One region of the Streptomyces sp. NBC_01716 genome, then DNA from elsewhere that is predicted to be linked to it. Evidence: riboswitches for the same ligand, from Rfam matches in the RefSeq annotation. Region 1 holds a riboswitch; each other region holds the start of a gene.
What was found. A riboswitch is a leader RNA that binds a small molecule or an ion and turns the genes downstream of it on or off. The one in region 1 is predicted to bind S-adenosylmethionine.
Positions count from the first base shown of each region.

Region 2: another riboswitch for S-adenosylmethionine. It lies ahead of thrC (threonine synthase); the one in region 1 lies ahead of OIE74_RS29000 (aminotransferase class V-fold PLP-dependent enzyme).
Region 3: another riboswitch for S-adenosylmethionine. It lies ahead of OIE74_RS05080 (amino acid ABC transporter permease); the one in region 1 lies ahead of OIE74_RS29000 (aminotransferase class V-fold PLP-dependent enzyme).

Region 1 is NZ_CP109181.1:6,579,372-6,582,639, forward strand. It holds gene trpD (anthranilate phosphoribosyltransferase) at 57-1,124, shown strand; SAM riboswitch class IV at 1,287-1,404, shown strand; gene OIE74_RS29000 (aminotransferase class V-fold PLP-dependent enzyme) at 1,627-2,997, shown strand; gene OIE74_RS29005 (Lrp/AsnC family transcriptional regulator) at 3,013-3,268, opposite strand, start outside.
Region 2 is NZ_CP109181.1:4,880,025-4,883,292, forward strand. It holds gene OIE74_RS21505 (alpha,alpha-trehalose-phosphate synthase (UDP-forming)) at 1-7, opposite strand, end outside; gene OIE74_RS21510 (hypothetical protein) at 67-249, opposite strand; gene OIE74_RS21515 (glucosyl-3-phosphoglycerate synthase) at 298-1,239, opposite strand; SAM riboswitch class I at 1,357-1,484, shown strand; gene thrC (threonine synthase) at 1,500-2,798, shown strand; gene OIE74_RS21525 (MoaD/ThiS family protein) at 2,839-3,114, shown strand.
Region 3 is NZ_CP109181.1:1,174,009-1,177,276, forward strand. It holds gene OIE74_RS05075 (amino acid ABC transporter ATP-binding protein) at 1-473, opposite strand, end outside; gene OIE74_RS05080 (amino acid ABC transporter permease) at 470-1,450, opposite strand; SAM riboswitch class IV at 1,772-1,880, opposite strand; gene OIE74_RS05085 (glutathione S-transferase C-terminal domain-containing protein) at 2,048-2,911, opposite strand.

The DNA.
Region 1 (3,268 bases):
GCCCGGCAGCACGGGCCGCCCGGCCGTGCACCCGTCCACAGACCCCAGGAGCGAGCATGAGCAGCGCTGTCACACCGGCCGGAGGCGACACCATGGCGGCGCGTTCCTGGCCGGGTGTACTGAACCCGCTGCTGCGCGGTGAGGACCTCGACGCCGAGGACACCGCCTGGGCCATGCACCGCATCATGAGCGGCGAGGCCACCGACGCGCAGATCGCGGGCTTCGCGGTCGCGCTGCGCGCCAAGGGCGAGACCGTCGACGAGGTCACGGCACTCGTGGGCGCCATGTACGAGCACGCCAACACCATCGAGGTCCCCGGCGACACCGTCGACGTCGTCGGCACCGGAGGTGACCTCGCCAAGACCGTCAACATCTCCACGATGGCGGCCATCGTGGTGGCCGGATCGGGCGGCAAGGTCGTCAAGCACGGCAGCCGGGCGGCCTCGTCCGCGAGCGGCGCCTCCGACGTGCTGGAGAAGCTCGGCGTCAATCTGGAACTGACGCCGCAGCGGGTCGTCGAGGTCGCCGAGGAAGCCGGGATCACCTTCTGCTTCGCGGCCAAGTTCCACCCGGCGCTGCGGCACGCGGCCAAGGCCCGCAAGGAACTCGGCGCGCAGACCACGTTCAACATCCTGGGCCCGCTCACCAACCCGGCGCGGGTCCGCTCCCAGGCGGTCGGTGTCGCGGACATCCGGATGGCGCCCATCGTGGCCGGGGTGCTCGCCGCCCGGGGCAACTCCTCGCTCGTCTTCCGCGGCGACGACGGTCTGGACGAGCTGACCACGACCGCCACCTCACACGTATGGGTGGTTCGGGACGGCCAGGTCACCGAGCAGTCCTTCGACCCCAGGGACATCGGTCTGGAGCTGGTCCCGGTCGAGGCCCTGCGCGGTGCGGACGCCTCGTACAACGCGGACGTCGCGCGCCGGCTGCTGGAGGGCGAGACCGGCCCCGTACGGGACGCGGTCCTGCTGAACGCGGCGGCGGCGCTGGTGGCGCTCGAACCGGCGGACACCCCGCTGAACGACCAGCTCGCGGAGAAGATGCGGCGGGCGGCACGCGCGGTGGACTCGGGCGCCGCGAAGCAGGCGCTGGACCGCTGGGTGGCCGCGAGCAACGCGTAACGGCCTGCCGCCGGCTCGGATCGGCGGGGTGCTGTGGTCGGGACAGCATCCCGGGCCGTCGGCCTGTGGACCTCGCCTGCCGTCGATCGGACGCGGCACCGGGTGTCCCGTATGACGGACGCCCTCTGGGCCGTCTCGCGGTGGTGGGGTAATCTCACCGCAGGTCATGAGTGACAGCGACTACGGCCCCGGCCCGCTGTCCGGCAACCCTCCGTCCGTGGCGGGGTGCCCCGGGTGAAGACCAGGCCGTAGGCAGCGAGGTCTACGGCAAGCGCGGACCCCTGGACATCGTTCGGATGTCGTCATCCCTGGGGTCCTGGTCCTCAAGGGAGCAGTCTCGTGAGCAAGCGAATGCGATAGGGCTTCCGGCCCGCTTCAGTGAGTCCCACACCCCGCGCGGACCTGCCGCGCCGTCACGGCACCGCACGTGCCGTCACGACGGCGTGCCCGTCCGCCGGGTCCTGACGTTCGTTTCCGCCTTGTCCCGCCGGGAGATACCGACATGTCCGCACAGACCGACACGCCTCACCGCACCAGCACCGACCAGCCGCTCCCCGTCCTCGGACGTGACGTCACCGTCCCCCTCGTCACCGGCGGCGAGGTCACCTACGCCGCGCTCGACTACGCCGCCAGCGCCCCCGCACTCCAGCGGGTCTGGGACGACGTCGCCGCCTACGCCCCGTACTACGGCAGTGTCCACCGCGGTGCCGGATATCTCTCGCAGCTCTCCACCGACCTCTTCGAGAACAGCCGCCGTACCGTCGCAGGCTTCCTCGGCTGTCGCGAGGACGACCAGGTCGTCTTCACCCGGTCCACCACCGACTCGCTGAATCTGCTGGCCGCCGTGCTGCCCGCCGGCTGCGAGGTGTTCGTCTTCGAGACCGAGCACCACGCGTCACTGCTGCCCTGGCGCGACGCGCGCGTCAGCTACCTGAACGCGCCGCGCACCCCCGGCGATGCCGTCGCCACGCTGGAGCGGGCGCTGGCGGGCCGACGTGACCCGAAGGGCCCCGCGCTGGTGTGCGTCACCGGCGCATCCAACGTCACCGGCGAGCTGTGGCCCGTACGGGAACTGGCCGCCGCCGCTCACGCCCACGGCGCGCGCGTGGTCCTCGACGCCGCGCAGCTCGCCCCGCACCACCCCGTGGACATCGCGGAGCTGGACGTGGACTGGGTCGCCTTCTCCGGGCACAAGCTGTACGCGCCGTTCGGCTCCGGTGTGCTCGCGGGCCGCGCCGACTGGCTGCGGGAGTCGGAGCCGTATCTCGCCGGTGGCGGCGCCAGCCGCAAGGTCGCGCGCCGTGGCGACGGGGGAGTGGACGTCGAGTGGCACACCACCCCTGCCCGCCACGAGGCCGGATCGCCGAACGTCATCGGCGTGTACGCGATCGCCTCGGCCTGCAAGGCGCTCACCGAGGCCGGCTTCGACCGCCTCGTCGAGCGCGAGCAGGAACTGGTGGCCCGGGTGCGCGCGGAACTCGCCGAGGTCCCCGAGGTGCGGGTGCTCTCGCTCTTCGGCGACGCCGCGCCCCGCGTCGGCGTCATCTCCTTCGTGGTCGACGGCTGGAACAGCTCCCACTTCGCCGCCGCGCTCTCGGCGGAGTACGGCATCGGCGTGCGCGACGGGCTCTTCTGCGCCCACCCGCTCGTCCGCACCCTGCTGGGCGGCGACGCGGAGGACCCGGGGGAGTGCGGCGCGCCCGACGCCGGTCCCGGCGAGAAGTCGCTCAACGCGATCCGGGTCAGCTTCGGGGCCGGTACGCCGGACGAGCACGTGGCCCGGTTCACCGGCGCCGTCAGGGAACTCGTCCGGGACGGCGCGCGCTGGAACTACCGCACCGAGGACGGCCGTTGCGTCCCCGACCGCGGCTGACCCACCCGGCTCGGATCAGGCGTCGAGGCCGATCGCGAAGGCCGCTTCCAGGTCGTGCTGGGAGTACGTACGGAACGCCACATGCGTGTCCGTGGCCTCGACGCCCGGGATCTTGCTGATGCTGCCGGGGATGACGTCCGCCAGGTCGTCGTGTTTGGCGACCCGCACCATGGCGATCAGGTCGTAGGTGCCGGTGACGGAGAAGACCTCGCTGACGCTCTCCAGCGCCGCGATCGACTCGGCGATCTCGGGGATCCGGTCGACGCTGGTC
Region 2 (3,268 bases), 1.7 Mb from region 1:
AGACCATGTGGCGAAACCTAGCCCTTCGCGGAAACGCTCAAACGTACGGTTTCAGGTCGGCGTGGATCAGCCACGGCCCCTGCCCCTCCCATGGACTGCCGCCAGCGCCACCACCCCCGCGCCGACGAGGGCGAGGGCCATGCCACCCAACAACCAGAGTTGTTCAGAGGTCAGGGCCGAAACGGCCATCGCGCTCATCGCGGTCGTCGCGGTCGTCGCGGGCATCGCGCTCATCACAGTCATCGACATACCGGGCAATATAGGCAAATCGATACTTAGATCATACGAACCGAACGGCTAGGCCGCGCGGCGCGCCGCGTACTCCGCGATCTCCCGCATCGGCGGCCGCTCCTCGGTGTCCACCGCGTACGTACGCGCCTCGAAGCCCCCCTCGCCCCGCTCGAACTGCGTCAGCTCCGGCCGCACCAGATGCCCCCGCGACAGCCGCAGCTGCGCCGTCCGGTAGATCGCCGCCGCCATCCGCCCCAGCGCCTGCCCGTCCTGGTGCCGGTGCCTGCGCACCCCGACGTCGACCTGGCCGAGCGCGTCGAGCCCCACCGTGTGCAGCGCGTCCACCAGCAGCCCCAGTTCCACCCCGTACCCCACGGGGAACGGCAGCCGCTCCAGCAGCGAGCGCCGTACCGCGTACTCACCGCCCAGCGGCTGCACGAAGCCCGCCAGCAGCGGCCAGTGCAGATTCAGCAGCGGACGCGCCACCAGCTCCGTCACCCGGCCGCCCTGCCCCGGCTCGTCGCCGAGCGGGCGGTCGTACATCGCCTTCACGAACTGCACGTCCGGATCGGTGAGCAGCGGCCCCACCGTCCCCGACACGAACCGCGCCGAGAAATCCCTCAGATCCGCGTCCACGAAACAGACGATGTCGCCGCTCGTCACCAGCAGCGAGCGCCACAGCACCTCGCCCTTGCCGGGCACGGCCGGCAGCCTCGGCAGTATGTCGTCCCGGTGCACCACGCGAGCCCCGGCCGCCGCCGCGAACTCTCCCGTACGGTCGGTCGAGCCCGAGTCGATCACGACCAGTTCGTCGACGAGCGGCGCCGGGCCCGCCATCAGTTCACGCCGGATCACCGACACGATCGGGCCGACCGTCGCCTCCTCGTTCAGGGCCGGGAGCACCACGCTGACCCGCGCTCCCTGCTTGGCGGTGGCCAGCCGGTCGACCGGCCGCTCTGCCGCAGGCCAGGACCGCCGGGCCAGCCAGCGCTCCACTTCTCGCAGCACGTGATCTCCATCTCGCGGATCGGACGAGGGTCTCAACCGTCCAGGGGTTCGGTTACAGTCTTGAACAACGCGAATGACCGTCGCATGTCGGGGGTCAGGACGCCGATAATCGAATACCGCTCATCCAGAGGGGCAGAGGGAACGGCCCGTTGAAGCCCCGGCAACCCTCCCGCCGACCGCGAGGTCACGGTGGGGAAGGTGCCAATTCCGTCTCGCGGCGAGATGCGTCGCGAGGAAGATGAGGAAAGGGCCTCGCCTTCATGGCTGTGCAGACCGTCCAGCAGAACACTTCCGGCACTGTCGACCTCGGACCCGCCGCCGCCCTCTCGTGCCGCGAATGCGGGGAGCGCTTCGAGCTCGGCCCGATCTTCGCCTGTCAGAGCTGTTTCGGCCCCCTCGAAGTAGCCTACGACCTGCCGACGGGCGACCCCGAAGACCTGAAGAAGCGAATCGCCGCGGGTCCCGACAACATCTGGCGCTACGCGCCGCTGCTGCCCGTCCCCGCCGACGTCGCGTCGAAGCCGAACATCAACCCCGGCTTCACCAAGCTCGTCAAGGCCGACAACCTCGCCCGTGAGCTGGGTGTCACCGGCGGCCTGTACGTGAAGGACGACTCCGGGAACCCGACGCACTCCTTCAAGGACCGCGTCGTCGCCATCGCCGTCGAGGCCGCCCGCGCCTTCGGCTTCACCACGCTCTCCTGCTCCTCCACCGGCAACCTCGCCGGCGCCGTCGGCGCCGCCGCGGCCCGTGCCGGCCTCCGCTCCTGTGTCTTCATCCCGCACGACCTGGAGCAGGGCAAGGTCGTCATGGCCGCGATCTACGGCGGCGAACTCGTCGGTATCGAGGGCAACTACGACGACGTCAACCGCTTCTGCTCCGAGCTCATCGGGGACCCGCTGGGCGAGGGCTGGGGCTTCGTCAACGTCAACCTCCGCCCGTACTACGGCGAGGGCTCCAAGACCCTCGCGTACGAGATCTGCGAGCAGCTCGGCTGGGAGCTGCCCGACCAGCTCGTCATCCCCGTCGCGTCCGGCTCGCAGCTGACGAAGATCGACAAGGGGCTCAAGGAGCTGATCGCGCTCGGCCTGGTCGAGGAGAAGCCGTACAAGATCTTCGGCGCGCAGGCCGAGGGCTGTTCTCCGGTCTCGGTCGCCTTCAAGGCGGGCCACGATGTCGTACGGCCGCAGAAGCCGAACACCATCGCCAAGTCACTGGCGATCGGCAACCCGGCCGACGGCCCGTACGTCCTGGACATCGCCCGCCGCACGGGCGGCGCCGTCGAGGACGTGAACGACGAGCAGGTCGTGGACGCGATCAAGCTGCTCGCGCGCACCGAGGGGATCTTCGCCGAGACGGCGGGCGGGGTGACCGTGGGCGTGACGCGCAAGCTCATCGAGACGGGGCTGCTCGACCCGGCGCTCACGACGGTCGTACTGAACACGGGTGACGGGCTCAAGACGCTGGACGCCGTCGCGCCGACGACGGGGCCGACCGCGACGATTCCGCCGAGCCTCGACGCGTTCCGCGCCGCCGGCCTGGCGCGTTCGAGCCGTTGAGCCCCTCAAGAAGCCGCTACTCCCCGGAAGGCAGAAACCGATGAGCGTGAACGTCCGTATCCCCACCATCCTCCGTACGTACACCGGCGGAAAGGCCGAGGTTCCGGCCGAGGGCACGACCCTCTCCCAGGTCATCGAGTCCCTGGAGTCGAACCACCCGGGCATCGCCGCCCGTGTCCTGGACGACCAGGGCAAGCTCCGGCGATTCGTCAACGTGTACGTGAACGACGACGACGTCCGCTTCGAGCAGGGCCTGGAGACCGCCACCCCGGACGGCGTGGGGATCTCGATCATCCCGGCGGTCGCCGGCGGCTGAGCGACGGGCCGGACAGCGGCACCCGGCCGAACGGCAGCGCCCGGCCGAACGGCACGCACAGTGAACGGTGTTGCCCCCTCCGCGAGAGAAGTGGAGGGGGCAATTCCATGAGGTTGAACGCGATAGAGTTGGGGTAGCCCCGCCGCCGCCGGTG
Region 3 (3,268 bases), 5.4 Mb from region 1:
TAGGCGCCGGTCCTGTCGGCGAGGCCGACCCGGCCGAGGAGTTGGCGGGCGAGTTCCCGCGCCTCGGGCTTGCCCAGCCGGCCGGTGGCGACGGGGGCCGCGGCCACATTGTCGAGGACGGTCAGGTGCGGGAACAGGTTGAAGTTCTGGAAGACGAAGCCGATCCGCCCGCGCTGGGTGAGGATGGCCCGCTCGCTCAGTTCCTTCAGCCACTTGCCCTGCCGCTTCACACCGATCGGCTCGCCGTTGACGCTGACGTAGCCGATCTCGGGCTTCTCCAGGTGGTTGATGACCCGCAGCAGGGTGGACTTGCCGGAGCCGGAGGGGCCGAGGATGACGGTGACCTCGCCGGGACGGACCGTCAGGTCGACGCCGTCCAGCACCCGGTGGGTGCCGTACCACTTGTGCACACCGTGCACCTCGACGGCGGCGGCGTCGGCATCCGCCAGGGCGTCGAGCGTCTTGGCGGTCATACGGCGGCCTCCCGGCGGATGCGGACGCGCAGGTCGGTGAGACCGGTGCGGAGCTTCCGCAGCGGCGTCGGTGGCAGGCCGCGGGTGGCACCGCGGGCGTAGTGCCGCTCGACGTAGAACTGGATGACGGAGACGACGCTGGTCAGGATCAGGTACCAGACGGTGACGACCAGCAGCAGCGGCACGATGTCGCCGGGGTAGGTCGAGCCCATGGTCTGCGCGGAACCGAACAGGTCCAGCAGGGAGACGTAGAAGACCAGCGAGGTGGCCTTGATCAGGCCGATGAGCTGGTTGACGTAGTTCGGGACGATCGAGCGCAGCGCCTGCGGAAAGACGATCTTCCGGAACTGGTAGGACTTCGGCAGGCCGAGCGCCGCGGACGCCTCGTGCTGGCCCTGGTCGACGGAGAGGATGCCGCCGCGGACGACCTCGGCCGCATAGGCGGCCTCGTTCAGGCTGAGACCGATGACGGCGACGACCATGTCGGTGGCGAGTCTCGACTCGTCGAAGGAGAAGAAGGCCGGACCGAAGGGAATGCCGACGCTCAACGTCTCGTACAGCGCACTGAAGTTGTAGAGGAGGATCAGCACAACGATGAGCGGGATGGAGCGCAGGGCCCAGACGTAGGTCCAGCTGACCGCGCGCAGCACCGGGCTCTTCGAGAGCCGGGCCAGGGCGAGCAGGATGCCGCCGAGCAGGCCCAGCACCGCGCTGTAGGCGGTGACTTCGAGGGTGATCAGCAGGCCGTCGAGGATGGTGGGGCGCAAGAACCAGTAGCTCCAGCGGTCCCACTGGTAGAAGGGGTTGGAGACCAGCCCGTGCGCGAACTGGGCGACCAGGACCAGCACGACCGCGGTGCCGATCCAGCGTCCTGGCCGCCGCAACGGCAGAACTCGCTGGGCGGTGAAGGCTTTCGACGGTTCGTCGTCGGTCGGCGCCTCGGGGAGGGTGACGCTGGCGCCAGGGGGTTCACTCATGGTGGGCTCCGGCTGGTTCGGACATCACGGACAGCGCGCCGGCATGCGGCGGCGGATGCCACGGCGAGGTACCAGGGGCAGGGAGGAGGACGGCACACCGCGAGAGCGGTGTTCGTCAGGGATTGAGGCTGCGGGGAGAGGTCAGCCCCGACAGCGGGCACGGCCCGATGCGGTACACAGCGCGCTGTTCACGCGGAGCAGATCGACGGCACGATCGGCGACGAGGATGTTCGGGTACGGCTGTACGCAGCCCTGCGGGCGGCGTGTCGCCGTCCTGGGAACTGCGTACATGGCGTCACCGTCACTGTCTCGGCCCTGTGGGCCTGGCGCTTACCGAAGTGTCATCCGGTCCGGTCGTCACCTGGGGCACCCCCTGCGGTGCGGGGGTTGCCGGTCAGCAAGCCAGGGCTTGTCGCTGACGCTCATGACCATTCTGGGCCGTAGTTAAGACATCCGCCCGAACGAATGTCAACGCCGGTCCACCAGGTGGAACGGCTAGGGCGTGTTTGAGAAGTAGCGTCGTCCGCCCATCGGGCGGGGCCCACGGCGTCTGGTGCGTGCGATCGCAAGGCGGAGACGGGACTTCTCAAACACGCCCTAAGGGGCCGAGTGCGCCGCCCAGTCGAGTATCTGGACCGCCGCTCCGGCGGCCTCCAGGCCCTGGCAGCGCGCGTGGTGACGGCGTTCGATGCCGTCGAGGTCGAGGTGGCCGCCGAAGGCCGGGTGGGCGGCGAGCCGGCGGGCGTAGGCCCACAGGGTCGGATGGCCGGCGATGCGCCGGACGGCGGAGGCGTCCAGGTGGTTGCGGTGCACGGTGTCGAGTTGGACCAGCGCGACCCACAACTCGACGTCGGCGGCGGTGATTTCGTCGCGGATCAGGCAGGTGCGCCCGAAGAGCCGGCGCTCCAGCGCGTCCAGGGTCTCCAGCAGCGTCCCAAGTGCTGTGTCGCGCTCCGCCTGCTCCCCACCGGCCGAACCGGCGCGCTGGGCGGCCTCCTCGATGCCCCGCGCGCACATCCGCTCCACGGCCTCGATCTCCGATTCCGCGCCGCAGGGGTAGAGCGAGGGACCGCGGCCGCCGAAGCGGTGGGCGAGGTCGCGCATGATGTCCGGGGCGTGGGTGCTGACGATCCGTCCGGACCAGTCGTCGCTGAGCACCGGAGCGACGGCGGGGCCCGGGTACCGGTGGGCGCTGGCCTCGTAGAGCGGGCTCAGGGCCGAGTGGCCGCCATCGGGACAGTCGGGCACGGCGGGCAGTCGGGTCACCGGACAGACGGTGTCCAGGCCGAGCAGGCCGTGGGTGACGGCGATGCGCAGGCCGTCGGGACAGGTGGTCGACAGATGCAGGCGGTAGCGGCCCGGAACGGCGTAGTGGCCGCTGCGCGCGTCCGGGCCGATCCGGCCCCGGAAGGCGGGCTCGGGTCGGAGGGACGGGCGGGCGGCCAGCGGTGTGACGGTCATGACTCTCCCCGGGAGCGGGCGCGGACGTACGCGCGGCGGAAGCGATGTCGGGCTGGGGTCTGTTGCCGGATTCCCGTCGTCCGTGCGGAGGGCGGGCGCGGCGTTCCAGGGGACGCCGTGGGCGCAGGGCAGGCGGAGTTCAGCCCTTGGGGCTGATCGCGCTGCAGATACGGAGCAGATCGATGTGACGCCGGGAGGTCAGAAGAGGCGAACGGCTCACTCGGACGGTGACCGGATCAAGGCGCCTCATATTTCCCTACCTATTTACTAGGAATCTCCAGTGAGTGTCGGCCCCACCGACACCGGCGTCAAGAGGGCCGCCCCGCATCGCTGAACGCCCCGGCGGACGGCGGCCGG